Regions from separate parts of the Streptomyces sp. ID05-39B genome, predicted to be linked through region 2. Evidence: riboswitches for the same ligand, from Rfam matches in the RefSeq annotation. Region 2 holds a riboswitch; each other region holds the start of a gene.

Region 1 (9,820 bases), on a different contig from region 2:
CAGGAGGACTGGGTGAACTCCCGCGCGTGGGGCGGCGATCACCGCGTGTACCCCCGCGCGTGCGACGCGAATGCGCCCCCGATACGCTCCCCCAGAACGCCCCAAGCGCCCTGGATTTCCATGGTGGGAGGCGTATTCGCCGACGGAACACAGGGTCGATTTTCAGCCAAATACCGCGTGTCGAAACGCCGTTCACACAGGTTCGCACACGCTCCGTCACGCTCGCGCCCTCGACACGGCGCGTCGGTCCGGGAGGCGGAGAACGCCCCCCGGACCGCTCCGCCGCCCGCGGGGATTGTGGCGGCGGTGTCCCCCAGCCCACTGGATCCAGTACAGCGGGCCGACCCACGCACCACCCATGGAAGCGCTCCCGAGGTGGCCGGAGTAGAGCGCACGGACGGGCGCACGGCCACACGTCGGGAGCACGCCGCAACCGTGCGTATGGGGACCCGTACTTCCGTACGGACCACAATCCCGCCAACCGGAAGAATGCCCCTTAACGCTTGGGATGCGGCGAACTACGCTGGGTTTTACGAATGCCGCATGGTTATGCCAGCGCGGCAGCCGTCTGTGTCGAGGGGTGGCGCAATGTCCAGGGAGCAACGCGGGCCGAACGAAAAACTCGGCGCCGTTCTCGCCCTCGCGGGAATCAGCAACGCGGGACTCGCGCGTCGCGTCAACGATCTTGGCGCACAACGCGGGTTGACGCTTCGCTACGACAAGACGTCGGTGGCGCGCTGGGTGTCGAAGGGCATGGTGCCGCAGGGCGCCGCGCCGCATCTGATCGCGGCCGCCATCGGCCAGAAGCTCGGCCGGCCCGTGCCGTTGCACGAGATCGGACTGGCGGACGCGGACCCCGCGCCCGAAGTGGGCCTGGCCTTCCCCAGGGACGTCGGCCAGGCCGTGCGCTCGGCGACCGAGCTGTACCGGCTCGACCTCGCGGGGCGCCGGGCGGGCTCGGGCGGCATCTGGCAGTCGCTGGCGGGTTCGTTCGCGGTGAGCGCGTACGCGACGCCCGCCTCGCGGTGGCTGATAACCCCGGCCGACAGTTCGGTGGCGCGCGAGGTCAACTCCGCCGAGGCCTCCGGCGCACCGCTCAAAGTCGGCCACAGTGACGTACGGAAACTGCGGGAGGCCGCCGAGGACGCCAGGCGCTGGGACTCCAAGTACGGCGGCGGCGACTGGCGTTCGTCCATGGTGCCGGAGTGCCTGCGGGTGGAGGCGGCTCCGCTGCTGCTCGGCGCGTACTCCGACGAGGTCGGCCGCGCCCTGTTCGGCGCCTCGGCGGAACTCACCCGGCTCGCGGGCTGGATCGCCTTCGACACCGGTCAGCAGGAGGCCGCCCAGCGCTACTACATCCAGGCGCTGCGCCTCGCGCGCGCGGCGGCCGACGTGCCCCTCGGGGGATACGTCCTGGCCTCCATGTCCCTCCAGGCGACCTACCGCGGCTTCGGCGACGAGGGCGTCGACCTCGCCCAGGCCGCCCTGGAGCGCAACCGCGGCCTGGCCACCGCCCGCACGATGAGTTTCTTCCGGCTCGTCGAGGCACGCGCCCACGCGCGCGCCGGTGACGCGCAGGCCGCCGGCGCCGCCCTCAAGGCGGCCGAGAGCTGGCTGGAGCGGGCCCGCGACGGCGACCACGACCCGACCTGGCTGGGTTTCTACTCCTACGACCGTTTCGCCGCCGACGCCGCCGAGTGCTACCGCGACCTGAAGGCACCACGCCAGGTGCGCCGCTTCACGGAGCAGGCGCTGTCGCAGCCGACGGAGGAGTTCGTGCGCTCGCACGGCCTGCGGCTCGTCGTGTCGGCGGTAGCCGAGCTGGAATCGGGCAATCTGGACGCCGCCTGCGCGCAGGGCGTGCGGGCGGTGGAGGTGGCCGGCCGGATCTCGTCCGCCCGCACCACCGAGTACGTCAAGGACCTCCTGCACCGCCTGGAGCCGTACGGCGACGAGCCGCGGGTGGTCGAGCTGCGTGAGCGGGCCCGGCCCCTGTTGATGACGCCGGCCTGAGCCGGCCGCGCCGGTGGCGCCTCACGGGTTTGAAGGCATTGTCAGTGGCGCAGTGCACTATCGAAGCCGGGAGGTGGTGCAGGTGCGGACGATCGGCTACGACTGCGACGTGCTGGTGATCGGAGGCGGGATCGTCGGCCTGTCGACGGCGCACGCGATCAGCCGTGCCGCGCCGGGCACCCGGGTGACCGTCCTGGAGAAGGAACCGGGCCCGGCCCGCCACCAGACCGGCCGCAACAGCGGCGTCATCCACAGCGGGATCTACTACCGCCCCGGCTCGCTCAAGGCGCGTTACGCGGTGCGGGGCTCCGCCGAGATGATCAAGTTCTGCGCGGAGTACGGCATCCCGCACGCCGTGACCGGCAAGCTGATCGTCGCGACGGACCGCGCGGAACTGCCGCGCCTGCACGCCCTGGCCCAGCGCGGCCGGGAGAACGGGATCGCGGTCCGCGAGCTGGGCCCCGCCCAGATCGCGGAGTACGAGCCGGAGGTCACCGGCCTGGCGGCGATCCACGTCGGCACGACCGGCACCTGCGACTTCACCGCGGTCGCCCGGCAGCTCGGCGAGGCCTCCGGCGCGGAGATCCGCTACGGCGCGCGGGTCGTCCGCATCGACCGCCGCCCCGACCTCGGTGTGGCGGTGCTCACCGCGCGCGGGGACGTCGTCCGCGGTCGCGTCCTGGTGAACTGCGCGGGGCTGCACTGCGACGGGATCGCCCGCCTGACCGGCGACGACCCAGAGGTCCGCATCGTCCCGTTCCGCGGCGAGTACTACGAGCTGGCCCGCCAGGGCCTGGTGCGCGGCCTGGTCTACCCGGTCCCCGACCCGGCCTTCCCGTTCCTCGGCGTGCATCTCACCCGCGGCCTGGACGGCAGCGTCCACGTGGGCCCCAACGCGGTCCCGGCCCTGGCCCGCGAGGGGTACGGCTGGGGGGTCGTCCGTCCGCGGGAGGCCGCGGCCACGGCGGCCTGGCCCGGCGCCTGGCGCCTGGCCCGCCGGCACTGGCGCCATGGCGTCGGGGAGCTGCACCGGTCGCTGTCCAAGCGCGCCTTCGTCGAGGAGGTTCGCCGCCTGCTGCCGGCGGTCGAGCCGCAGGACCTGGTCCGCGCGGTCCCCGGCGTCCGCGCCCAGGCCGTCCGCCGGGACGGCTCCCTGGTGGACGACTTCCTCATACGGCAGTCCCCGCGCGCGATCCACGTGCTCAACGCCCCCTCCCCCGCGGCGACCGCCTCCCTGCCGATCGGCCGGGAGGTGGCCCGCAGGGCACTGGCGGCCCTGCGGGCACCGGAGTCCCCGGGGACACAGGGACCGGGGACACAGGGACCGGTGTAGGCGGGCGGCGGCCCCACGGTGATCACGCCCCGTCCGTACGCACTCCGGCCGGCCCGGCCCACCCCCGCCGGCGCCCGTAAAATCGACCGCACTGTGTCTGATTCGCTGAGTACCCCAGAACCTCCCAGGCCCGCCCCCGGTGATCACCACTCCGGCGAGTCCGTCCGCCGTACCCGCGCCAAGGGGGAGCCGCGCTTCCCCGACGGTCCGAGGGCCGATCCCGCCGGGTCGCATTTCGAGCGGCGGATCAGGAGTTTCCAGCCGCGCCGCAGCCGGGTGACCGCGGGACAGGCCGACGCGCTCCAGCGGCTGTGGGCGAAGTGGGGCCTGGACATCGACGGCCACGAAGTCGACCTCGCCGACCTCTTCGGCAACGACCGTCCGGTCGTCCTGGAGATCGGCTTCGGCATGGGCGAGGCGACCGCCCAGATGGCCGCCGCCGACCCGGAGACGAACATCCTCGCCGTGGACGTCCACACACCCGGCCAGGGCAATCTCCTCAACCTGGCGAACCGGACCGGCCTGAGGAACGTCCGCGTGGCCAACGGCGACGCGATCATCCTGCTCCGCGAGATGCTCCCCCCGGACTCCCTCGACGGGCTGCGCGTCTACTTCCCCGACCCCTGGCCCAAGAAGCGTCATCACAAGCGGCGCCTCATCCAGCTGGAGTTCCTCGACCTTGCCGCGACCCGGCTGAGACCGGGCGCGCTCGTGCACTGCGCGACCGACTGGGAGCCGTACGCTCAGCAGATGCTCGAGGTGCTCACCGCGCACCCGGCCTTCGCCAACACCCGGGCCGACGGCGGCTTTTCGGCCCGCCCCGACTTCCGGCCGCTCACCCGTTTCGAGGGACAGGGGCTGGACAAGGGTCATGTGGTGAACGACCTGCTCTTCCGCCGCGTACAGCACGAGGGTCGCCCGGACCACTGACCAGCCGGAATTCCCCCCACCACCGTCCTCTCCCTCGTTAGGGTCGATGTCGTGGCCACCAGTTCCCCGTTCCCACCGCTTCCCCCGCATCCGCCGCAGCCCGGCGGCCCGGCCGAGGGCGGTGTGCTGCGGCACGCGCACTGGTGGCAGCACAAGTGGGTCCGTTACGGCGCGCTGATCACGCTGCTCGCCCTGTCGGGGCTGGTGATCCTCGCCCTGGTCCGTGAGCAGACGGGCACGGAGGGGTTCCTGGTGGGGCTGGGCCTCGCGGTGCTGCCCGTGCCGCTGCTCATAGCCGCGTTCCGCTGGCTCGACCGGGTGGAGCCCGGCCCCTGGCGGAACCTGGTCTTCACCTTCGCCTGGGGCGCGTGTGCGGCGGCGCTGATAGCGATCGTCGCGAACAGCTTCGCGGTCCGCTGGATAGCGACGGCGACGGCCGACCCCGCCCACGCCGACACCCTGGGCGCGACGGTCATCGCGCCCGTCGTCGAGGAGTCCGCCAAGGCGGCGGCCGTTCTCCTCGTGTTCCTGTTCCGCAGGCGGGACTTCACCGGGATCGTCGACGGCGTGGTGATAGCCGGGATCACCGCCACCGGCTTCGCGTTCACCGAGAACATCCTCTACCTCGGCAACGCCTTCGGCACCGACCAGCTCACCGGGGACGGCGGCATCGCCTCCGTCACCGTCGCGACGTTCTTCGTGCGCGTCGTCATGTCGCCGTTCGCGCACCCCCTGTTCACGGTCCTGACCGGCCTCGGCTTCGGCATCGCCGCGCTGTCCGGCGAGCGGCAGCGCGTGCGGCGCGTGGTGCTCCCCCTGTGCGGCCTGTTCCTCGCGATGCTCATGCACGCCCTGTGGAACGGCTCGGCGACCTTCGGCGAATGGGGCTTCTTCGCCGTGTACGGGGCCATCATGGTGCCCGCGTTCGGGGTGCTGACCTGGCTGGTGGTGTGGACGCGCCAGCGGGAGCTGGGCACCGTGCGCGACGAGTTGCCCGCGTACACGGCCGCCGGCTGGATCGGCCCGGCCGAGCCGTACGCCCTCGGCTCGATGCGGGCACGCAGGGTGGCCCGGCAGTACGCCCGCCGGCACCTGGGCAGGCCCGCGGCACGGGCGGTCGCCCAGTACGAGGCCTACGCCACCTCTCTCGCGTTCCTGCGGCACCGCGGGCGGCAGGGGCGGGGCGGCGCCGACTTCGTCGTACGGGAACGGGAGTTGCTGAACGAGTTGTGGCGGCGCAGGGAGGTGGCCCGGCCGGCGCTGGAGCACGCCTCCCGGCTGGCCGCACCCGCGCCGCTGCCGGTGTACGGGGTCTACGGCATGCACGGGGGGTACGGGTATCCGCCCGGGGCGGCGCATCCGCAGCCCGGGTACTACGGGTACCCCGGACACACCGCGTACGCCTCACCCCAGCCGCGGGCCGCCTACACCCCGTACTCCTCGCCGTACCCGCAGACCCCGTACCCGCAGACCCCGTACCCGCAGACTCCGTCCGCCCAGGCCCCGTACGCCCAGCCGCACCAGCCCTGAGCGACGCGCCGCGGCGTCGAGGACGGCGCAGGGGGCCGCCTCGTCCGCGGTCCAGCCGAAGACGTTGCCGGCCGGGGGCGAGCGGGAGGACCTCGGGGCCGGAGGAGCCGGGCTTGCCCAGAGAGGTCATGGGTGATGACAACACCCTGGCCGCCGGCGCGCGTTGCGCACCGGCGGCCAGGGTTGACGAACATCCGGGAAACATCCGGGCGTAGACCTCACCGACCCCCGTGACACTTCCCGGAAGACCTCAGGGGAACCCGGCGGGGCTCCCCTGGGAGGAATGTCAGGGGTTGAGCCCCTTGTCCCGCAGCCAGGCGGCCGGGTCGATGCCGGAGCCGCTGCCGCCCGCGTGGACCTCCATGTGGAGGTGGGCCCCGGTGACGTTGCCCGTGGCGCCGACGCGGCCGATGACGTCGCCGGTGGCGACCTTCTGGCCGATGCTGACGCCGATCGAGGACTGGTGGGCGTACCAGATCTCGGTGCCGTCATCGAGGGTGAGCACGGTCTTGTAGCCGTACGACCCGTCATACCCGGCGGCCGTGATGGTGCCGCTGTGCACGGCCTTGATCAGCGTGCCGGTGGGCGCGGCGAAGTCGAGGCCCGTGTGGTACCCGGAGGACCAGTAGGGGCCGGCCTGACCGAAGGTCGAGGTGATCGTGTACGAGGAGGTCGGCAGCGTGTACTGCTTGGCCAGCGCGGCGAGGCGCTCGGCCTCCGCCTTCTTGGCGGCTTCCTCGGCGGCCTTCTTCTTGGCGGCCTCGGCCTTGGCCGCGGCCTCCTTCTCGGCCTTGGCGACGGCGTCGGCGGCGGCCTTGGCGGCGGTGGCCTCGGCGGCTTCCTGGGCCTTGGTCTCGACCTGGGTCTGCTGCGACTCGACCTGCGCAATGATCCGGCTGCGCAGCGCCTCGCCGGCGTCGGCACCGCTGTCGGCACTCTCCTCGGCGACGGTCTCGGCGCCGAAGGTGCTGAGCGCGGGGGCCGCCGTCTCCTCGGGGGTGTCGTCGTCCGAGATGAGGGAACCCACCGAGGGCAGGTCCGGAAGGGAGATGGAGACCGGCGCCTTGCCGGTGTTGGCGCTGGCCATGCCGGCGCCGCCGACGGCGGCTATGACACCGACGCCGAGAACGGTGGAGCTGCGGGCGAGTCCGCCGCGCTGCTTGGCGACGCGGTGCTTGCCGCGCACCGGGCGAATGGAATCCTCAGTGGGGTTCCACTCCTCCCAGGGGCCCTCGTCGGTGCGGTACGTGCCGTAGCCGAAGGTCTGCTGGGCGGGCACGGTGGGGGCTTCTGGGACAGGCCGGTTGGACGCCACGCGGGCGTGCTCCTTTCCTTCCGTCGCCTACCGGGTTAGCTGACGGGTTCGGAGCGGGAAGGTCTCCTACGCGCGTATACCGGCCGTGACTGTACGGCGGCTTCCGCGCGATTCACCCCAAGTTGGTGGTTCCCCGGTTCCCTTGCGGGATTCGGCGCGTGCGCACGGAGCCGACTCTTGTGACGGCTGGGACGACCGCGCTGCGTTATCGAACGTTAATAGACTCGGGGGCGGGATTCCAAGCCGTTCCGCTTGATCAACAACATTTCTGGCCTGGACTTTCGACCCACGACCGGTGAAAAACGGGCGAGTTGACCACCGGCCGGACACCCCTCAGCAGTCACAAGGTTTTTGATGGTGACTCAGATGTGATGCGGAGGGCTCCGACGCGATCACGGAAGGTGACATCAGCGCCACCCCGAACACACCGAGGGCCGGAATCCCATGATCAGGATTCCGGCCCTCGGCCTTGAGTAGCGGGGACAGGATTTGAACCTGCGACCTCTGGGTTATGAGCCCAGCGAGCTACCGAGCTGCTCCACCCCGCGTCGGTGTGACACCAGTCTACGCCATGCGGGGGACGCTCAGAACCACGGTCGGACCCGGGGGTCCGCGCAGGGGGTCCGTCAGAGCAGATGACCGTTCGGCGCCTTGGCCTGCGCCTCGTACTCCGGAAGTACGACGACGTCCGCACCCGCGGCGGCGAGCAGGCCACTGCCGTCGGCGTCGGTGACGAAGGTGTCCGGCTCCCGCCAGGCGGTCACGACCCGGCGCGCGCCCGCGTCGAGGATGAGGCGGGCGCACGGGGCGGGCCTGGAGGAGCGCCGGGCGCAGGGTTCCAGGCTGCTGTAGACGGTCGCGCCGGCCAGCCGGGGGTCGGCGGGGCCGATCTTGGCGAGGGCCGCCTCCTCGGCGTGGACGACGGGATCGCCGGCCTCGCGGGAGTGGCCGCGCGCCAGCTCCGTGCCGTCGGCCGCCACCACGACCGCGCCGACGCTGAACGCGGTCCGCGACGGCGGGCAGGCGGCGGCCAGCTCGCAGGCCAGGGCGAGCCAGTGCCGGTCGGCGGCGGCGGGGAGCGGACCGGTACCGGGTGCGGTGGGCTCGTACGACATGAGGACCACGTCCTCGATGCGCCGGGTCCCGGTCAGGCGCAGGCGGCCACCCTGGTAGCCCCCGGGGCCGAAGAGCCGGGGCGCCTGCGGGTCGCCCACGAACAGCGGGGCCATGACGAGCTGGAGCTCGTCGGCGAGACCCGCCTTCAGGAGCTGGGTGTGGACCGTGCCGCCGCCCTCGACCATGAGGCGCCGTACGCCCCGCACGTCGTGGAGGTGTTCCAGGAGCCGGCGCCAGTCGAGGCCCGGGCCCAGCGGGACGACGCCGGCCGCGCCGCCGAGACCGAGGGCACGGGCACGGTCCGCGCCGGCGTCCGTCGTGTAGAGCACCTTGTCGCCGCCGGTGTGCCAGAACCGCGCCCCCGGGTCCAGCTCTCCGGTACCACTGACCGTCACCTTGAGGGGGTACTCCGGCTTCCCGGCGGCCACCCGGGCGGCACGGCGGACGGGCGAGTTGACCAGCAGGCGCGGGTTGTCGGCGCGGATCGTGCCGGCCCCGACCAGGATGGCGTCGACCGAGGCCCGCACCTCGTCGACCCGGTCGAAGTCGGCCGGGCCGGAGAGCAGCAGCCGGTCGGGGCCGGTGTCGTCGAGGTAGCCGTCGAGGGAGACGGCGGCGGACAGCAGGACGTACGGGTACGGCATCGGCGCGGGTCTCCCCTTGGTTCAAGTTTGAAACAAACCTACACTGGAGGCATGACGACCCGCTGGCTCACCCCCGAGGAGCAGCGCGCCTGGCGCGCGTACATCGCCGGATACCTCCTCCTGGAGGACGCGATCGACCGGCAGCTCCAGCAGGAGGCCGGCATGCCTCACGCCTACTACTCCATCCTCGCCAATCTCTCCGAGGCGCCGGAGCGGCGGCTGCGGATGACCGACCTGGCGGAGCGGCTGAAGATGACCCGCAGCAGGCTGACGTACGCGGTGACGCGGCTGGAGAAGGACGGGCTGGTGCGGCGCGAGGACTGCGAGTGGGACAAGCGCGGGAGCGTCACGGTCCTGACGGACGAGGGCATGGCGGTCCTGGAGAACGCGGCGCCCGGTCATGTGGACACCGTACGCACTCTGCTGTTCGACCGGCTGACGCCCGAGCAGGTGGGGCAGCTGGAGCAGATCTTCACGCAGGTCGCGCAGGGCTTGCAGGGGGACGGCGGCGAGGCCGCGCCCGAGGAGCTGCCCTGGCGTCGGCGCTCCTCGCCCTGCTCGGGGACGCCGTAGCCGGACCGCCGAACACCGGGCCGCCGGGCCGCTGTGAGCCGCGGCACAATTCCGTTGCTTCAAATTTAAAGCATGCGGTAGGGTCACCACCGTAGATCTGCTTCAAATCTGAAGCAGAAACCCGGACCCGGAGAACCCGCATGCTCGACACCCCCGCCGCCACCCAGCGTGCCCGCGTCCGGGTACCGCTGCGCTTCCACGACGGCTACTCGGTCGACGCCGAACTCGTCACCTTCCACGGGCTCGCCGACGGCCAGGAGCACGTCGCCGTCGTCCTCGGCAGGCCCGGCCCCGTCCCGCTCGTCCGGCTGCACTCCGAGTGCCTGACCGGCGACGTCTTCGGCTCCGCCCGCTGCGACTGCGGCC
Region 2 (9,820 bases):
GTGCCGGACTCGGTCGTCCCGGGCGTCGTCGTCCCGGTCCGGGTCGTCCCCGCCTCGGCCGCTGCCGTGTCGGGCGGCGCCGTACGCGCGCGTGGGGCGGTGCTCGTCGCGGCGGACAGGGCCGCCGCGAGACCGCCCAGCTCCACGTGCACCACGAGCACCGGCTTGGCGGGGCCTGCGGCCGCCGCCGAGCGCAGCGCCTGCGCCAGTTCCGCGTCGCCGGGGGACGCCTCGCCGATCGCCGGGATCGCCGTCACCACGACCGCGTCGCACGCCTCGTCGGCCAGGGCGTGCGCCAGGGCGGCGTGGAAGTCCTGGGCCGACGCCTCGGTGGTGAGGTCCAGCGGCGGCTGCGGACGCAGTCCTTCGGAGAGGCACGCGTCGTACGTCAGCAGCCCCAGCGACTCGGAGTTGCCGAGGATGCCCACGCGCGGGCCTCGCGGCAGCGGCTGGCGTGCCAGCAGCAGGCCCGCGTCGACCAGCTCGGTGATGGTGTCCACGCGGATCACGCCGGCCTGCCGCAGCAGGACGGACACCGTGGCATGGGGCAGCCGGGTGGCCCGGACGGCATGGCCCTGGGGGGCGGAGCCTGCGCCCTGGACCACCACCAGCGGCTTGGCCGCCGCCGTGCGCCGTGCGAGACGGGTGAACTTGCGCGGGTTGCCGATGGACTCCAGGTACATCAGGGCGACGTCGGTGTCGGGGTCGTCGTACCAGTACTGCAGGACGTCGTTGCCGGACACGTCGGCTCGGTTGCCGGAGGAGACGAACGTCGACACGCCGGTGACGCCGGTGACGCCGCCGCCGCGCCGGTGCAGCCGGGACAGCAGGGCGACGCCGATCGCACCGGACTGGGCGAACAGGCCGATCCGGCCGGGCCGCGGCATCTGCGGGGCCAGCGACGCGTTCAGCCGTACCTGTGGGGAGGTGTTGATGATCCCGAAGGCGTTGGGGCCGATGATCCGCATCCCGTACGCGCGCGCGTGCCGCACGAGTTCGCGCTGGCGCTCGCGTCCGTCGGGGCCGCTCTCGGCGTATCCGGCGGCGAGGACGACGAGTCCCTGCACGCCGTGCTCGCCGCACTCGGTGACGACTTGCGGCACGTGGTCGGCCGGGACGGCGACGACGGCGAGGTCGACGTGTCCGTCGATGTCGCGCACCGAGCGGTGGGCGGGTACGCCGTCGAGTTCCTTGAGGTCCTCGGGGAACGCCTTGTTCACCGCGTAGAGGGCTCCGGTGAAGCCGGCCTCCCGCAGGTTGCCGAGGACACTGCGGCCGACGCCGCCGGGGGTGCGGCCGGTGCCGATGACGGCGATCGAGCCGGGCACCAGCAACCGCCGCACGGAGTGGGCCTCGGCTCGCTGTTCGCGCGCGCGCTGCACGGCCAGGGAGCGTTCGGTGGGTTCGAGGTCGAACTCCAGGCGGACGACGCCGTCCTCGAAGCTGCGCTTCTGGGTGTAGCCGGCGTCGGTGAACACCTTGATCATCTTGTTGTTCGCGGGGAGCACCTCGGCGGCGAACCGTCGGATGTCCCGCTCGCGCGCGACGGCCGCGATGTGTTCGAGAAGGGCGGAGGCGACGCCCCGTCCCTGGTGGGCGTCCTGCACGAGGAAGGCGACCTCGGCCTCGTCGGCGGGGGCGGTGGCGGCCATCCCGTCGGCCCCGATGCGGTCGTAGCGTACGGTGGCGATGAACTCGCCGCCGACCGTGGCCGCGAGTCCCACCCGGTCCACAAAGTCGTGGTGCGTGAAGCGGTGGACGTCCTTCGCGGACAGTCGCGGATAGGGCGCGAAGAAGCGGTAGTACTTCGACTCGTCCGACACCTGCTCGTAGAAGCTGACCAGGCGCTCGGCGTCATCGACGGTGATGGGGCGGATGCGCGCGGTGCCGCCGTCGCGCAGCACCACGTCGGCTTCCCAGTGGGCGGGATACTCGTGGCGGTCCGGCGCGCTCTGCATGGGCCCCAGAGTACGGCTCGCGTATGACTACGGCGCGAGGCAGTCTGTGGGGGACGGAGGTCGGATCGAGGCCGCGATCCGACGACCGCACCGGGACGGGACACACGGACCGTCCTCACACGCATGATGTGTGGAACACTGGTCTAGACAACCTGAGACACTGAAGGGCAGCATCACATGGCTGAGCGCCGCGTCAACGTCGGCTGGGCCGAGGGCCTTCACGCCCGCCCCGCTTCCATCTTCGTCCGAGCCGCCACGGCCGCAGGCGTCCCGGTGACGATCGCCAAGGCGGGCGGCAACCCCGTCAACGCGGCCTCCATGCTGGCCGTCCTCGGCCTGGGCGCCCAGGGCGGCGAGGAGATCGTCCTCACCTCCGAGGCCGAGGGTGCGGACATCGCCCTCGACCGGCTGGCCAAGCTGGTCGCCGAGGGTCTCGAGGAGCTCCCCGAGACCGTCTGAGCCGGTTGCCGCACTCAGCGGCCGAGAGCCGCGTCACCCGATCCGGGTGGCGCGGCTCCGCTGTTCTCCGACCCGGACGGAATTGCCGGGGGCGTGCCGGAAATAGTCCGCGGGCACAGGAAGAGCGCGCCACCGAAATACGGGGCACGCCGGAAAAAGAGCAGCGAAAATACCTCTCCGCCGAATTCACTTCTTTGTATACGGCCCTCTTGTTAATGCCGGAGGCCGGACATGTTTACGACGTGTTGCGAAGTCCTCACACGGTCCTGGCGGTCGCCGCCGGAAAAGCGCAGCCGGTGTGCGGAGGTCGCGCGCTCGGTGTGCAGCGCCGTGACCGCCCGCGCGCGCTCCGCGTCGCCGCGCGCCACCGCATCCACGATCGCGCCGTGCTCCGCCCAGGACTCCACGGGACTGGCGGGCGCCTCCACCGCGTACATCCAGGAGATCTTGTGGCGCAGCTGGGTGAGCGTCGAGGTCAGGGCGTGGCTGCCGGAGGCCTGGGCGAGGGTCTCGTGGAACCAGCCCCCCAGGGAGCGCAGATCCTCGCTGTTGCCCCGCCTGGCGCGCTCCTGGCCCAGCCTGACGAGGCCGCGGAGCACCTTGAGATGCGCCTCGGTGCGGCGCTGGGCCGCTCGGGCGGCGCCGAGCGGCTCCAGCAGCATCCGCATCTCCAGCAGGTCGGCGGCCTCCTGCTCGGTCGGTTCGGCCACGCACGCGCCCGCGTGCCGCCGGGTGACGACGAAGCCCTCGGCCTCCAGCGTGCGCAGGGCCTCCCGGACGGGGACACGCGAAACGCCGTAGCGGCGCGCGAGGAGTTCCTCGGTGAGGCGGCTGCCGCGCTCGTAGACACCCGCGACGATGTCGTCCCGGATGGCCGTGCACACCGAGTGCGCCGGAATACGCATGACCGACCTCCGCCTTAATCCCCGTGAAACGTCGACGATTGACGTGTGTTCCGTGACTCTATTGCAATCAGCGGGGATTTCCGATGGCGGGTCGAAATCCATGGATATTTTTTGGACAGCACGGTCCCTGAAACGACGAAAGCCCCGGCCAAGAGGGCCGGGGCCGTACGATCTGTCGCCGTACGTCGTCAGATGTGCACGCCGTGCGTGCGGAGGTAGGCGGCCGGATCGATGTCCGAGCCGTACTCCGCGCTGGTGCGGGCCTCGAAGTGCAGATGCGCGCCGGTGACGTTGCCGCTGGCGCCGGACAGGGCGATCTGCTGGCCCGGAGCGACCTTCTGGCCCACCGAGACGGCGATGGACGACAGGTGGCCGTACTGCGTGTACGTGCCGTCGTTCATCCGGATCACGACCTGGTTGCCGTAGGCGCCGCCCCAGCCTGCCTCGACGACGGTGCCGAGGCCCACCGCGTGCACGGGGGTGCCGCTGGCGGCGTGGAAGTCGATGCCGGTGTGGCTGCCGGAGGACCACAGGGAGCCGCCGGACCCGTAGCCGGTGGAGACGTAGGAGCCGCTGATCGGCGACACGAAGGTGTTGAGGCGCTCGCGCTCGGCCGCGCGCGCCGCGCGCACCCTGGCCTCGCGCTCCGCCTCGGCCTTGGCCGCGGCCCGGGCGGCGGCCTTCTTGCGCTCGGCCTCCTGCTCGGCGGCCCGCTTCTGAGCGTCGGCCTGGTCGTCGATCTGCTCGGCGACCGTGTCGCCGATGGAGACGACCGGGATGAGGCCGGTCTGCTCGACGGGGTTCTCCGCGGCGAGGGCGGGGCTGGAGGCGACGGTGCCGATGACACCGGTGGTGGTGAGCGCCGCGATGCCCGCCGCGCGGGCGGTCGTACGCTTCATCCGGCTGGGACGACGGTGCTTCCCGGTGGCGCAAGTGGACGCCATGTAGTTGAGCGGTCCTTTCCTTCCCTCTCGCCTACCGGGTTAGCTGACGGGTTCGGAGCAGGAAGGTCTCCTACGGACCCCCTCGCGAAACGCGCGGGCGTCCGATTCACCCCAGGGACTGCCTAGTTGGGTCCCCGGCTCCCCTGGCTCGCGCCATGCGGGGACTCGGCGATGACTGTCCGGTGCCGCGGTTGCGGCGCACTGCCTGACGAACAGCCCGGTTGAAACTAGACGCGGCGGCCGTCAATCCCCAAACAGAACGCGACTTTTGTAGCGCATGCCACAGGGCAGACAGGCAACCTTCCCTCAATTCGGACATCAAGGGGCCCTGGTGACACATCCGTCCACCAGGGCCCCTTCACACGCGCGGCGCCGCGGTCCTGCTCCGCGGTCCGTTCAGCGTGCCCACTGCTCCGTCCGCTCGGAGCTTCCGCTCCGCGCTGCCACGCGCGAACCGCTTCGCGATCCGTTCCGCCGCCCTACTCCGCGGAGACGACCTTCACCTCACCGATACCGAGGGCCTCGACCGGCGCCTTGATCGCGGCTGCGTCGCCGACGAGGACCGTCACCAGGCGATCCACCGGGAAGGCGTTCACCACCGCCGCCGTGGCCTCCACGGTGCCGGTCGCGGCGAGCTGCTGGTACAGCGTCGCCTGGTAGTCGTCGGGCAGGTGCTGCTCCACCTGGTCGGCCAGGGTGCCCGCCACGGCGGCGGCCGTCTCGTACTTCAGGGGCGCAACCCCGACGAGGTTCTGCACGGCGACGTCACGTTCGGCGTCGGTCAGGCCCCCCTCGGCGAGGGTGCGCAGCACCTTCCACAGGTCCTCCAGCGCGGGACCGGTGTTCGGGGTGTCGATGGAACCGCTGATGGCGAGCATCGCGGCGCCCGAGCCGTCCGGCGCGGACCTGAGGACCTGCCCGAAGGCGCGCACGCCGTAGGTGTAGCCCTTCTCCTCGCGCAGGACGCGGTCCAGCCGGGAGGTGAGCGTGCCGCCGAGGCAGTAGGTGCCGAGGACCTGCGCGGGCCACACGCGTGCGTGCCGGTCGGCGCCGATGCGACCGATCAGCAACTGCGTCTGGACGGCGCCTGGGCGGTCCACGATGACGACCCGTCCGGTGTCGTCGGCGGTCACCGGCGGTACCGGACGCGGCTGGCCCGCGGAGCCCGTCCAGGCGCCCAGGGTGTCGCCGAGGAGCGCGTCGAGGTCGACTCCTGTGAGGTCGCCGACGACCACGGCGGTGGCCGTGGCGGGCCGGACGTGCCTCTCGTAGAAGGCGCGTACGGCGGCGGAGTCGATCTTCTCCACGGTGTCCGCGGTGCCCTGCCGCGGACGCGACATGCGCGCGGTCGCCGGGAACAGCTCCTTGGAGAGCTCCTTGGCGGCACGCCGGGACGGGTTGGCCAGCTCGTGCGGGATCTCGTCCAGGCGGTTGCGGACGAGCCTCTCGATCTCGCTGTCGGCGAACGCGGGGGCCCGCAGGGCGTCGGCGACCAGACCGAGGCCCTTGGCCAGGCGGGAGACCGGAACCTCCAGGCTGAGCCGGACGCCGGGGTGGTCGGCGTGCGCGTCGAGGGTGGCGCCGCAGCGCTCCAGCTCGGCGGCGAAGTCCTCGGCGGAGTGCTTGTCGGTGCCCTCGGAGAAGGCTCGCGCCATGAGCGTGGCCACGCCGTCGAGGCCGGCCGGCTCGGCGTCCAGGGGCGCGTCGAGGATGACCTCGACGGCGACGACCTGCTGGCCGGGGCGGTGGCAGTGCAGGACGGTCAGGCCGTTGTCGAGCGTCCCGCGCTCGGGGGCCGGGAACGCCCAGGGCCTGGCCTCGCCCGCCCGGGGCTGGGGGTGGAAGTCCATCGCGGCGAGCTCGGTCACTGGGCCGCCTCCTCGTTCTCGTCCTCGTCGGCGGTGTTCGCGGCGGGCTCGGTGGGCTCGTAGACCAGTACGGCGCGGTTGTCGGGGCGCAGGCGGGCCTCGGCGGCCTCCCGGACCTCCTCCGCCGTGATCTCCAGCACACGCTGGACGGCGGTCAGGGCGAGTTGCGGGTCACCGAACAGCACCGCGTACCGGCACAGTTCGTCGGCGCGGCCGGCGACCGTACCCAGGCGGTCGAGCCACTCGCGCTCCAACTGGGCCTGAGCGCGCTCCATCTCCTCGTCCGTGGGGCCTTCCTCGGCGAACCGGGCCAGCTCCTCGTCGATGGCCGTCTCGATGACGGGCACCTCGACATCGCCGGACGTCTTGACGTCCAGCCAGCCCAGGGAGGGCGCGCCGGCCAGGCGCAGCAGGCCGAAGCCGGCCGCCACAGCCGTACGGTCGCGGCGGACCAGGCGGTTGTAGAGGCGGGAGGACTCGCCGCCGCCGAGCACGGTGAGCGCCAGGTCGGCCGCGTCGCACGCGCGTGTGCCGTCCTGCGGCAGCCGGTAGGCGGCCATCAGCGCGCGGGCCGGGACCTCCTCCTCGACGACCTCGCGCAGCTGCTCGCCCATGACGTCGGGCAGGGAGCCGTCACGGGGCTCGGGCTTGCCGTCGTGGGTGGGGATGGAGCCGAAGTACTTCTCGATCCAGGCGAGCGTCTGCTCCGGGTCGATGTCTCCGACGACCGACAGGACGGCGTTGTTGGGCGCGTAGTACGTGCGGAAGAACGCGCGCGCGTCTTCCAGGGTCGCCGCGTCCAGGTCGGCCATCGAGCCGATCGGCGTGTGGTGGTAGGGGTGGCCCTGCGGGTAGGCGAGAGCGGTCAGCTTCTCGAACGCCGTGCCGTAGGGGACGTTGTCGTAGCGCTGGCGGCGTTCGTTCTTGACGACGTCGCGCTGGTTCTCCATCGACTCGTCGTCCAGTGCGGCGAGCAGGGAGCCCATACGGTCGGCCTCCAGCCAGAGGGCGAGCTCCAGCTGGTGGGTGGGCATGGTCTCGAAGTAGTTGGTGCGCTCGAAGCTCGTCGTGCCGTTGAGCGAGCCTCCTGCGCCCTGGACCAGCTCGAAGTGGCCGTTGCCCTTGACCTGGGCGGAGCCCTGGAACATCAGGTGCTCGAAGAGGTGAGCAAGGCCGGTACGGCCCTTGACTTCGTGGCGCGAGCCGACGTCGTACCAGAGACACACCGCCGCGACGGGGGTCAGGTGGTCCTCGGAGAGCACCACGCGCAGGCCGTTGGCCAGGCGGTGCTCGCTCGCTGTCAGGCCTCCGGAGCCTGCCTGGGCTGTGGCCGTGTGACCCATGGGCATGTACGTCCTTCCGATCGCGGACGCGGTCGTCGAAACCGCGGTTTTCCTGCCGGTCCTGCCACTGTATGCAAGCGTGCGGAGCCGCGGTGAAGTTCCCGGGCGGCGTACGCCGAGAGCGAGATCGCGTAGCCTGCGGACAGCCGTGAACGAGGTGCCGCTCCGGCCGGTCCGGTCGCCGACGCCCGGGCCATGGGACGCGCTGTCAGTGCCACGGTCCACAATGGTCCGCGTAGATCCCGTCACACGCCTCAGCAAGAGTGAGCCGAAGGGCGCGCGTCGACACCGACGTGAGCGCCCCGCAGGCGAGCGACCAGGAAACAGGAGGAGCCGGCAGCGATGGCCCGCCGCAGCACGAAGACCCCGCCGCCCGACGACTCGTACGAGGAGCGGATCCTCGACATCGACGTCGTCGACGAGATGCAGGGCTCCTTCCTCGAGTACGCGTACTCGGTCATCTACTCCCGCGCCCTGCCGGACGCCCGCGACGGCCTCAAGCCCGTCCACCGCCGCATCGTCTACCAGATGAACGAGATGGGCCTGCGCCCCGACCGCTCATACGTGAAGTGCGCGCGTGTCGTCGGCGAGGTCATGGGCAAGCTGCACCCGCACGGCGACGCGTCGATCTACGACGCCCTGGTCCGCATGGCCCAGCCGTTCTCCATGCGGGTGCCCCTGGTCGACGGCCACGGCAACTTCGGCTCGCTGGGCAACGACGACCCGCCGGCCGCCATGCGGTACACGGAGTGCCGTCAGACCGCGGCGACGAGCCTCATGACCGAGTCCATCGACGAGGACACGGTCGACTTCACCCCGAACTACGACGGCCAGGAGCGGGAGCCGGTGGCGCTGCCCGCCGCCTTCCCGAACCTCCTGGTCAACGGATCCTCGGGCATCGCGGTCGGCATGGCCACGAACATGCCGCCGCACAACCTGGGCGAGGTCATCTCGGCCGCCCGCCACCTGATCCGCTTTCCGAACGCGGATCTGGACACGCTGATGAAGCACGTCCCCGGCCCCGATCTGCCCACCGGCGGCCGGATCGTCGGTCTCTCCGGGATCAGGGACGCCTACGAGACGGGCCGCGGCACCTTCAAGATCCGCGCCACGGTGTCGGTGGAGACCGTGACGGCCCGCCGCAAGGGCCTCGTCGTCACCGAACTGCCCTTCGCCGTCGGCCCCGAGAAGGTCATCGCCAAGATCAAGGATCTGGTCGGCTCGAAGCGGATCCAGGGCATCGCCGACGTCAAGGACCTCACCGACCGCGCGCACGGACTGCGCCTGGTCATCGAGATCAAGAACGGCTTCGTGCCGGAGGCCGTCCTGGAGCAGCTGTACAAGCTGACACCCATGGAGGAGTCCTTCGGGATCAACAACGTGGCGCTGGTCGACGGCCAGCCCCTCACGCTGGGCCTCAAGGAGCTGCTCGAGGTCTACCTCGACCACCGCTTCGAGGTCGTCCGGCGGCGCAGCGAATTCCGCCGGACCAAGCGCCTCGACCGCCTGCACCTGGTGGAGGGCCTGCTCACGGCGCTCGTCGACATCGACGAGGTCATCCGCCTGATCCGCTCCAGCGACAACAGCGCGCAGGCCAAGGAGCGCCTGATCGAGCGCTTCTCCCTGTCGGAAATCCAGACCCAGTACATCCTCGACACGCCGCTGCGCCGGCTGACCAGGTTCGACCGCATCGAGCTGGAGGCGGAGCAGGAGAAGCTCACCGAGGAGATCGCCGAGCTGACCCGGATCCTGGAGTCGGACGCGGAGCTGCGCAAGCTGGTCTCGGCGGAACTGGCCGCGGTCGCGAAGAAGTTCGGCACCGAGCGTCGTACGGTCCTGATGGAGTCGGCGGGCACGCCTGCCGCCACCGTGCCGCTCCAGGTCGCCGACGCCCCGTGCCGGGTGCTGCTCTCCTCCACGGGGCTGGTGGCCCGTACGGCGAACGCCGAGCCCTTCGCGGAGGACGCGGACGCCCGGCGGACCAAGCACGACGTGATCGTGTCGGCGGTGCCCGCCACCGCGCGCGGGGAGATCGGCGCGGTCACCTCGACGGGCCGGCTGCTGCGGATCAACGTCGTCGACCTGCCACAGCTGCCGGACACGGCGTCGGCACCGAACCTCTCGGGCGGCGCCCCGCTGACGGAGTTCGTCCCCGTGGAGGGCGACGAGACGGTGGTCTGCCTGACCACGCTCGACGAGTCCTCCCCGGGCATCGCGCTCGGCACCGAACAGGGTGTCGTCAAGCGGGTGGTGCCCGACTATCCGACCAACAAGGACGAGCTGGAGGTCATCACCCTGAAGGAGGGCGACCGGATCGTCGGCGCGGTCGAACTGCGCACGGGC
Region 3 (9,820 bases), on a different contig from region 2:
GATCGTCCTGATGGTCTCGGAGACCCGGTCGACATCCCGGTCGGTCGGGCCGCGCCCGGACGCCACCAGACAGACGCGCTTTGCGCCCCCGGCCAGCCCCGCGGCGGCGGCCCGCGAGGCCTCGTCGGGCTTGAGCCAGGTGTACTTGAGGATCCCGGCCGTGGAGCCGAGTCGCTGGGAGCAGTAGGAGCAGTCCTCCGGGCACAGGCCCGACTTCAGGTTGACGAGATAGTTGAGTTTCACCCGTCGCCCGAACCAGTGACGGCGCACCTTTCCGGCCGCGGCCACCACGTCGAGCAGGTCGTCGTCGGACGTGGCCAGGACGGCCAACGCCTCTTCGCGGGTCGGCAGCTCGCGCCGAAGCCCCTTGTCCACCAGCGTGTTCAGCAGGTCCATGAGAGCCGATCCTGTCTTACCGGCCGTTTCCGGGCCAGGGAGAGTTCGTACAACACAGGGCATTGGAGGTGTGGGTATTGCCACACCATGGGATACGAGCCGTGCGGCTAGTGTCTGTCCACTGCCTACAAATTCCGCGGAGGACGAGCCATGGCGTTCGGCTGGATCGACGAGCAGGCGCGGCTGCGCCGGAGCGCCGGACTCGTACGGACGCTGCGCCCCCGTCCGGCCGAGTCGCCGCTCCTCGACCTCGCGAGCAACGACTACCTGGGCCTGGCCCGGCACCCCGAGGTCACCGAGGGCGCGGCGAGGGCCGCGCGGACCTGGGGCGGTGGCGCGACCGGCTCCCGGCTCGTCACCGGCACCACCGAACTCCACGCCGAACTGGAGCGGGAACTGGCCGACTTCTGCGGCTTCGAGGCGGCCCTCGTCTTCTCCTCCGGGTACGCCGCCAACCTCGCCGCGGTCACCGCGCTGGCTCCGCACGGCTCCCTGCTCGTGTCCGACGCGGGCAACCACGCCTCGCTCATCGACGGCTGCCGGCTGGCGCGCGCGACGACGCAGGTCGTCGCGCACGCCGACCCGGACGCCGTGCGCAAGGCGCTGGACACCTGGGACGGGGGCCCGGCCGTGGCGGTCTCCGACACGGTCTTCTCCGTCGACGGGGACGCGGCCCCGCTGGCCGCCCTCGCCGAGGTCTGCCGGGAGCACGGCGCCGGGCTGGTCGTCGACGACGCCCACGGCCTCGGCGTCCTCGGCGGCGGCGGCCGGGGGGCCCCGCACGCGGCGGGACTGGCGGGCGCCGACGACGTGGTCGTCACCCTCACGCTGTCCAAGTCGCTGGGCAGCCAGGGCGGCGCCGTGCTCGGCCCCGCACGCGTGATCGACCATCTGGTCAACGCGGCCCGGACGTTCATCTTCGACACGGGCCTCGCCCCGGCGGCGGCGGGCGCGGCCCTAGCCGCCCTGACGCTGCTGCGCCGCGAGCCGGAACGAGCGGCGCGCGCGCGTGAGGTGGCGGGCGAACTGCACGCACGCCTGACGGCCGCGGGTCTGGAAGCGGTGCGTCCGGACGCCGCGGTCGTCTCCGTGCGGGCTCCGTCCCCGGAGGGGGCCCTGCGATGGGCGGCGGACTGCCGGTCGGCAGGCCTGGCCGTGGGCTGCTTCCGCCCTCCTTCCGTGCCCGACGGCATCTCACGCCTGAGGCTGACCGCCCGCGCCGACCTCACTCAGGAGCAGATCGAACGCGCTGTACGGGTGATCGGCGAGACACGACCATGAGTCGGCGTGACACGGCCGGGCGCCGGCGGACGGTGGCCGCTGGTCGGGCAGGGGTCAGCGGAACGCGGCCGTGAAGTCCGTCCAGCTCTCGGGGGAGAAGAGCAGGGCGGGCCCGGCCGGGTCCTTGGAGTCTCGTACGGCGAGCAGACCGGCCCATGGCCCGGAGGCCGGGCGGGCCGTCTCGACGCAGTTGTTGGCTCCCGTGCTGTAGCTGCTGCGCAGCCACCGCAATTCACACGGCTGGGGGAGACCGGGCGGATCGGTGCTGGAGGGGACGTTGCGAGGCGGAGCGGTCATGGTGCCTCCTTACGCGCGTCACCTAGCGCGGCGAGGTAATCCAGTGAGTCCCCGGGCGAAAGAGCGTGTGCCCGAAGGGCGTTGAAGGCCTCGGTGTAGGCCTGGAGGTCTTCTTTCCGTTCGAGATAGAGGCTACTCGTCAAGTGGTCGAGAACAACCACATCCAGATCAGAAGCGCTCGAAAACGAGAAGATTACGAAAGGGCCGGTGACGCCGATGTGCGCCCCGGCGCTGAACGGCAGCACCTGCAGCCTGACCTGGGGCAACCGCGCCGCCTCCACCAGTCGCTCCAGCTGCTGCGCCATGACCTCGGGGCCGCCCACCTCCCGCCGCAGCACCGCCTCGTCGAGCACCGCGTCCATCCTCAGCGGAGGCCGGGCCCGCAGGACGTCCTGCCTGGCCAGCCGCACCTCCACCAGCGTGTCCAGCCGGTCCTCGTCAAGGCCCTCCACCGCGGCCCGGGTCACCGCGCGGGCGTACGCCGGGGTCTGCAACAGTCCCGGCACGACGGTCGTCTCCAGGGTGCGCATCGCGCTCGCCTGCGACTCCAGGCTGATGAAGTCCCGGTAGGTGGGCGGCAGGACCCCGCGATAGGCGTGCCACCAGTGCTCCCGCCCGTCACCCTCGACCGAGCCGGCCAAAGCCAGCATCAGTTCCCGCAGTTGCGCGTCGTCCACGCCGTAGGCGTCGAGCAGTAACCGCACATCGGCCGGTTTCGTACTGCTGGTGCCGGTCTCGATCCGGCTCACCTTGGACTGGTGCCAGCCCACGAGCCGGGCCGCCTCACCACTGGTGAGCCCCGCGCGGGACCGCAGCGCCCGCAGTTCGGCGCCCAGCTTCCGGCGGCGCACCGCGGGACCGTGCTGCATGGGATCCTCCTTACTCCTTCAGGGCCCCCCATATACGCTCCGCCCTACCAGAGTTCACCGCATCGAGCGACAGATATATGCACATCTTGGTGGATCCTCACCCGTGACCGGTGCGGTGATGGCACTCTGGCGACGAAGCACCAGTCCGGGACCGTACTCGAACCATCCGCACCGTGTCGGACTCCGGTCCCGTGGGAAAGGGACGACGTCGCCATGGCAGACCACCTGGAAGCATCCGTCACTCTGCCGAGCGATCCCGCCTCGGTGTCCACGGCCCGCAACTACGTGCTCGACACCCTCGCGCAGTGGGGTCTTCCCGCCACCGCCGAGCTGGCCGACACCGTCCGGCTGATCGTCTCCGAACTCGCCACCAACGCCGTGCAGCACACCTTCGGGCAGTCACCCACCTTCACGGTGGACGTGGTCCTCGACCGTGACGAGCGGCTGCACATCGGAGTCACCGACAGTCATCCGCGCTTTCCCCAGCGACTGCCGGCCGCCGTCCAGCAGGACAACGGCCGAGGCATGGTGATCATCAGATGGCTGACCGCCGAGTGCGGCGGCAGGCTCCGGGTCCGCCCCACGCGCGAGGGCGGCAAGACCGTCTTCATCGAGCTGCCCTGGACGGTCCCCGCCGAGCAGACCGGTCCCGTCGGGCGTGTGGAACCGGTGCCGGCGGTGGGGCAGCAGGAGCCCTGACGGGCGCCAGGGGCCGCTGGCACCCGCAAAGCGGGCCCCAGGGGCCACGAGTGGATCCCGGGGCGGTGGAGGCGCGTCAGGACGCCGCCACCGCCCCGGGAGATCACTTGACCCGGCCGTACCAGACGCTCTTGGTCCAGATCTTCTGGAGCCGCACCACGTCCCCGGTCTTCGGTGAGTGCCAGATCTTGCCCTTACCGGCGTAGATCCCGACGTGGTAGACGTTCGACCCCGAGTGGAAGAACACCAGGTCCCCGGCCTTGCGGCTGCCGGCGGAGATGTGTCGCGTCTTGTTGTACTGCTGGGCGGCGGTGCGCGGCAGCTTCTTGCCCGCCTTCTTGAACGAGTACATGGTCAGCCCGGAGCAGTCGAACCTGTTCGGCCCGACGGCCCCGTACCGATACGGGGAGCCCTTCTTCGAAGCCGCGATCTGAAGTGCCTTCGTCGCCGGCGTGGCAGCCGCCGCATCGGAGGCGACACCCGGCACCACGATCGAGCCGCCCACGGCGGCGATGGCGAACGCCGAGGCCGTACCGGCCCGGGCCATGAGCGACGGGACACGATTGAGCGCAGTCATGCGCAACCCTTCGTCAGCCGCCTGTGAAGGATGACCTGTCGGATTCGGGCTGGCGAAGTTGCCCGGCCGCAGCTGCGGCTTCACCCCAAGGGCTGCTCGGCCCGGCGCCTCCCCTCGCGGGGACGTTCCGGTCCGGCGACCCGTCTTGCTCGGGTCCTCCACTCCTGCCGATGCACTTCTGTCGACTCGGGCATCCGGGCGGCGGCAGGACTCGGCGTCCGCCCGGACCGCCCCGCCGCTTGTGGCGGGGGCTTGTCGTCAGTCAGGGATCTTGGCTCACCGATGTCCGAAAATCCCAACGGAACCGGGGATTTGTGGGGTTACTCACCACTCACCCGTTCGGGTGGACACCCTGATGTTCGATCAGGTGTCAAGGTGCCATAGGGCCTCCGACCAGCGCGGGAACCCTGGATTCCGCCCACTTCCTCCCCGCTGCGCGCAACTTCTGGGCGTCGGAGAAGGCAATCACCTGTACTCCGAACAGGGGTACGCCATTTGGTCCGTTTGAGTCGTGGCCCGGACGTCACCCACACGGCGCCGGCCGCCCGGACCGGATGGCCCCGGGTCAACTGTCGGAGAGCGGCGGCATCGTGACGCGCGCCGTACGGCGCTCCCCGTCGAGCACGCGCAGCGCCCGCGCGAGCGTCGGCGCGTGCAGTTCGCTCTCGCCCCGCTGATGCATCAGCGTCAGCGCGTCCCGCAGCGCGGTCGCCCGGCTCACCAGCGCCTGGGCGGCCCGCAGCCCGCCGTAGGTGTCGCCGTGCCGGGCGGGGTTGATGCGGCCGACCAGGTCGACCACCTCCAGGTAACGGTCGATCAGCTCGGCCTCGGCGCGGGTCAGCGCCGCGGGGTGGCGTGCCTCAGCCGGCCAGTGCGGGCTTGCGCTCCGGAGTCGGTCCGTCCTCCTTGCGCCGCCGCTTGAGTGCGTCGCCCAGCCCGACCGCACCCAGGCCGAGTACGGCCCACCAGGTGAGGGTCAGGGCGGGGCCGGTCGCCGCCGCGCCGTCGAAGAACGCCACGGAGCGCAGCAGCGTGCTCCCCGCGCCCGGCGGCAGCCACTGGCCGATCGCCCCGACGGGCTCGGGCAGCATCTGCGGCGCCGAGGCCGCCCCGGAGAAGGGGTTGCCGAGGAACATCACCACAAACGCCATCGCCCCGATGCCCGGCGGGCCCAGGAGGGCCGCGCACCCGGCCACGGCCGCACCCACCGCCAGCATGGACAGGCCGAGCGTCGCCGCCTCCGCCCACCACGGGCCCGTGAGCACGCCGAGCCAGCTGTGTGCGAGCGCCGCGGCGACCACGCCCACCAGGGCCGCCGCCCCGACGAGCGCGAGCGCGGCGCGGACCCCGCGGAGCCCGAGCAGGGTCACCACCGCGCCCGCCGCGATACCGGCGATCGCCAGCGGCAGCACGCTCGCGTTGAGCGCCGCGCCGCGCGGATCCGAGGCCGGGGCGGCGACGACGTCCACCGTCGGCACCTCACCCCCTTCGGCGGCGGCCTGTCCGGTCACCGCCTGCTGCAGCAACTGGGCGACCACGGGGCTCGCGGCCGAGGCCGTGAGCAGCTCGGGGCCCTGGGCGGTCACGACCACGGCGCCGTATACGGTCCGGTCCTCGATGGCGGCGCGGGCGGCGGCCTCGTCGGCGTAGTGATGGATCTCGAAGGCGCCCTGCTGCCGAGTCAGCTTCTCCTCGATGCCCGCCGTGGCGGCGGGCGGTCCCGCCACGCCGAGCGGGAGGTCGCGGGGCGCGGTGCGCGCGGCGGGCCACGCGAAGGCCCACAGGGCGAGCGCGGAAAGGAGCGGGACGAGGAGGACGACCGCGATCGCTCGCAGGGCCGGGCCCCTCGCGGCGGGGGCGGAAGCGGTGGACATGGGGTTCCTCCAGGAGGGCGATCAAAAAGAAGGATCGTTCGTTTTAGGTGACCACCACCGTGCGCCGGATCGATGCGGCTTGTCAAGAAGGAATGTTCGTTTTAGTTTGGGCGTCATGGCACGTGTATCCCAGGCCCACCTAGACGCCCGCCGCCGGCAGATCCTCGACGCAGCCGCGCTCTGCTTCGCCCGCAACGGCTTCCACGCCACGTCCATGCAGGACGTGCTCAAGGAGGCCGACCTTTCGGCCGGAGCGGTCTACCGCTACTTCAGCGGCAAGGACGAACTGATCGCCGCGATCGTCTTCGAGGTGCTCGGCGGGGTCCGCGAGGCCTTCGAGGAGGCGGCCCGGCAGAGCCCGCCGCCACCCCTCGACCTCCTGGTGGCCTCGGTCCTCGGCCGCACCCTCGCCGCCCGCGAGTCCCTGATCGTCGACGGTGTGCCCGCCTTCCCACGCCTGGTCGTCCAGGCCTGGTCGGAGATCCCCCGCAACGCCGAACTGGCGGCAGTCCTGCGCGAGGGGTACGACTCGGTCCGCGCGGCCTGGGGCCGCATCGTCGAGGGCTACCAGAAGGCCGGCCGGATGCGCACGGACATCGCCCCGGACCACGTCGCCCGCACGATGATCGCCGCCGTGACGGGCTTCATCGCCCAGCAGGCCCTCTTCGGCCCGGCCCCCGTCGACGTCCTGCGCGACGGCCTGCGCGCCCTGATGAGCGTGCCGGCCGAACAGCCGCGCCCTTCGGGATCACCGCTCGGTTAACGTCGCCGAAATGCGGTCCAACTAGCCTGCCCCTCCACGCCACCAGGCACTTTGCCGAATGGCCGCGGCAACCGGGCCCCGCACGGTCCGGAGCGAGGATGTGAGGTGGGACGTGCAACTGACCCCGCACGAGCAGGAGAGGCTGCTGATCCATGTGGCGGCCGACGTCGCCGAGAAGCGCCGGGCCCGTGGGCTCAGGCTCAACCACCCCGAGGCCGTCGCGCTCATCACGGCACACATCCTGGAGGGCGCCCGGGACGGCCGTACCGTCGCCGAGCTGATGGCCTCCGGCCGCAAGCTGCTCACCCGCGACGACGTCATGGAGGGCATCCCCGAGATGATCCACGACGTCCAGGTCGAGGCGACCTTCCCGGACGGCACCAAGCTCGTCACCGTCCACGACCCGATCGTCTGAGAGGGGCCTCGATGATTCCCGGAGAGTTCCTGTTCGCCTCGGACCCGATCGTCTGCAACGCGGGCCGCGAGGTCACCCGGCTGACCGTCCTGAACGCCGCCGACCGGCCCGTGCAGGTCGGCTCCCACTACCACTTCGCCGAGGCCAACCCCGGCCTGGAGTTCGACCGCGCCGCCGCGCGCGGCAAGCGGCTGAACGTCGCCGCCGGCACCGCCGTGCGCTTCGAACCCGGGATCCCCGTCGACGTCGAACTCGTCCCGCTCGCCGGCGCCCGGATCGTGCCCGGACTGCGCGGGGAGACCGGAGGTGCCCTCGATGCCTGAGATCTCGCGCGCCGTGTACGCGGACCTGTTCGGCCCGACCACCGGGGACCGCATCCGGCTCGCCGACACCGATCTGATCGTCGAGATCGAGGAGGACCGCAGCGGCGGCCCCGGTCTCGCCGGGGACGAGGCCGTGTTCGGCGGCGGCAAGGTCATCCGCGAGTCGATGGGCCAGGCGCGTGCCACGCGCGCGGAGGGCACCCCGGACACCGTGATCACCGGTGCCGTCGTCATCGACCACTGGGGAATCGTCAAGGCCGACATCGGCATCCGCGACGGCCGTATCACCGGCATCGGTAAGGCCGGCAACCCGGACACCATGGACGGGGTGCACCCGGACCTGGTGATCGGGCCGGAGACCGAGGTCATCGCCGGCAACGGACGCATCCTCACGGCCGGCGCGGTCGACGCGCACGTCCACTTCATCTGCCCCCAGATCGCCGACGAGGCGCTGTCCTCGGGCGTGACCACCCTGGTCGGCGGCGGCACCGGACCGGCCGAGGGCTCGAAGGCGACGACCGTCACGCCCGGCCCCTGGCACCTGGCCCGCATGATGGAGGCGATGGAGCAGTACCCGCTCAACATCGGCTTCCTCGGCAAGGGCAACACCGTCTCCCACGAGGCGATGCTCTCCCAGATCCGGGGCGGCGCGCTGGGCCTGAAACTGCACGAGGACTGGGGCTCCACGCCTGCCGTCATCGACGCCTCCCTCACGGTCGCCGACCGCACCGGCATCCAGGTCGCCATCCACACGGACACGCTGAACGAGGCCGGATTCGTCGGCGACACCCTCGCGGCGATCGCCGGGCGCGGCATCCACGCGTACCACACCGAGGGCGCGGGCGGCGGGCACGCGCCGGACATCATGACGGTCGTCTCCCAGCCGCACGTGCTGCCGAGTTCGACGAACCCGACCCGGCCGTACACCGTCAACACCGCCGAGGAACACCTCGACATGCTGATGGTGTGCCACCACCTGAACCCGGCGGTGCCCGAGGACCTCGCCTTCGCCGAGTCCCGGATCCGGCCCTCCACGATCGGCGCGGAGGACATCCTCCACGACCTCGGCGCCATCTCGATCATCTCCTCCGACGCCCAGGCGATGGGCCGGGTCGGCGAGGTGATCCTGCGGACCTGGCAGACGGCACATGTGATGAAGCGACGCCGGGGCGCACTGCCGGGGGACGGCCACGCGGACAACCACCGCGTACGCCGTTACATCGCCAAGTACACGATCAACCCCGCGCTCGCGCAGGGCCTGGCGCGCGAGATCGGCTCCGTCGAGACCGGCAAGCTGGCCGACCTCGTCCTGTGGGAACCGGCGTTCTTCGGCGTCAAGCCGCACCTCGTCATCAAGGGCGGGCAGATCGCGTACGCGCAGATGGGCGATGCCAACGCGTCCATCCCCACCCCGCAGCCGATCCTGCCTCGCCCCATGTTCGGGGCCATCGGGCGGGCACCGGCCTCCAACTCGTTCAACTTCGTGGCCCCGCCGGCGATCGAGGACGGGCTCCCGGAACGGCTCCAGCTCGGCAAGAAGTTCCTCGTCATCGACTCCACACGCGGCGTGACCAAGGCCCACATGCGGGAGAACGACGCCCGCCCGCGGGTCGAGGTCGACCCCGACAGCTTCGCCGTACGCATCGACGGCGAACTGGTCGAGGCGACGCCGGCGGCCGAACTGCCCATGGCCCAGCGTTACTTCCTCTTCTGATGAGCCGGAAGACGGGTTGGCGATGAGCAGGGCCGCGCTTCTCGTCCTGGCCGACGGACGTTTCCCCGCCGGCGGGCACGCGCACTCCGGCGGGGCGGAGGAGGCCGTCAAGGCGGGGCGGATCACCGACGCGGCGAGCCTGGAGGACTTCTGCCGGGGCCGGCTGCACACGGCCGGACTCGTCGCGGCGGCCCTGGCCGCGGCCACGGCGGCCGGCGCCGACCCCGTCGAACTGGACGCCGCCGCCGACGCGCGGACGCCGTCGCCCGCGCTGCGAGTGGCCGCGCGCCGGCTCGGACGGCAGCTGATGCGGGCCGCGCGGGCCACCTGGCCCGACCCCGAACTGGACGCCCTCGCCCGGGGGTTCCCCAAGGGTGCGCATCAGCCGGTGGTACTCGGGCTGACGGCCCGTGCGGCCGGACTCGGGGCTCTCGACGCGGCGTACTGCGCGGCGTACGAGAGTGTGAGCGGGTCCGCTTCCGCGGTGGTGCGGCTGTTGAGTCTCGATCCGTTCGAGGCTACGGCCGTGCTGGCGCGGGTTGCTCCGCAGGTGGACCTGGTGGTCGATCGGGCGGTGTCGGCGGGGGAGGCTGTCCTTGCCGACGGGGTCGA

What was found. Region 2 has a riboswitch for cyclic di-AMP ahead of P1P75_RS03475 (M23 family metallopeptidase). Riboswitches for the same ligand answer to the same signal wherever they lie in the genome.
Positions count from the first base shown of each region.
Region 1: it holds a riboswitch for cyclic di-AMP, as region 2 does, so the genes downstream of both, P1P75_RS32290 (M23 family metallopeptidase) here and P1P75_RS03475 (M23 family metallopeptidase) in region 2, are expected to answer to the same signal.
Region 3: it holds a riboswitch for cyclic di-AMP, as region 2 does, so the genes downstream of both, P1P75_RS09175 (C40 family peptidase) here and P1P75_RS03475 (M23 family metallopeptidase) in region 2, are expected to answer to the same signal.

Region 1 covers NZ_JARGEF010000215.1:2,676-12,495, forward strand. The annotation lists gene P1P75_RS32270 (MFS transporter) at 589-2,013, shown strand; gene lhgO (L-2-hydroxyglutarate oxidase) at 2,087-3,346, shown strand; gene trmB (tRNA (guanosine(46)-N7)-methyltransferase TrmB) at 3,440-4,276, shown strand; gene P1P75_RS32285 (PrsW family glutamic-type intramembrane protease) at 4,400-5,806, shown strand; gene P1P75_RS32290 (M23 family metallopeptidase) at 6,093-7,121, opposite strand; cyclic di-AMP (ydaO/yuaA leader) riboswitch at 7,129-7,288, opposite strand; tRNA gene P1P75_RS32295 (tRNA-Met) at 7,596-7,669, opposite strand; gene P1P75_RS32300 (dihydrofolate reductase family protein) at 7,748-8,881, opposite strand; gene P1P75_RS32305 (MarR family transcriptional regulator) at 8,933-9,454, shown strand; gene ribA (GTP cyclohydrolase II) at 9,595-9,820, shown strand, end outside.
Region 2 covers NZ_JARGEF010000007.1:34,653-44,472, reverse strand. The annotation lists gene P1P75_RS03490 (GNAT family N-acetyltransferase) at 1-1,958, opposite strand, end outside; gene P1P75_RS03485 (HPr family phosphocarrier protein) at 2,136-2,417, shown strand; gene P1P75_RS03480 (GntR family transcriptional regulator) at 2,630-3,322, opposite strand; gene P1P75_RS03475 (M23 family metallopeptidase) at 3,511-4,266, opposite strand; cyclic di-AMP (ydaO/yuaA leader) riboswitch at 4,280-4,447, opposite strand; gene P1P75_RS03470 (pitrilysin family protein) at 4,746-6,134, opposite strand; gene P1P75_RS03465 (pitrilysin family protein) at 6,131-7,483, opposite strand; gene P1P75_RS03460 (DNA topoisomerase IV subunit A) at 7,820-9,820, shown strand, end outside.
Region 3 covers NZ_JARGEF010000026.1:34,257-44,076, forward strand. The annotation lists gene bioB (biotin synthase BioB) at 1-396, opposite strand, end outside; gene P1P75_RS09155 (8-amino-7-oxononanoate synthase) at 547-1,677, shown strand; gene P1P75_RS09160 (DUF397 domain-containing protein) at 1,732-1,974, opposite strand; gene P1P75_RS09165 (helix-turn-helix transcriptional regulator) at 1,971-2,843, opposite strand; gene P1P75_RS09170 (ATP-binding protein) at 3,057-3,542, shown strand; gene P1P75_RS09175 (C40 family peptidase) at 3,646-4,119, opposite strand; cyclic di-AMP (ydaO/yuaA leader) riboswitch at 4,123-4,267, opposite strand; gene P1P75_RS09180 (hypothetical protein) at 4,685-4,960, opposite strand; gene P1P75_RS09185 (ABC transporter permease) at 4,980-5,993, opposite strand; gene P1P75_RS09190 (TetR/AcrR family transcriptional regulator) at 6,109-6,756, shown strand; gene P1P75_RS09195 (urease subunit gamma) at 6,869-7,171, shown strand; gene P1P75_RS09200 (urease subunit beta) at 7,183-7,494, shown strand; gene P1P75_RS09205 (urease subunit alpha) at 7,487-9,208, shown strand; gene P1P75_RS09210 (urease accessory UreF family protein) at 9,231-9,820, shown strand, end outside.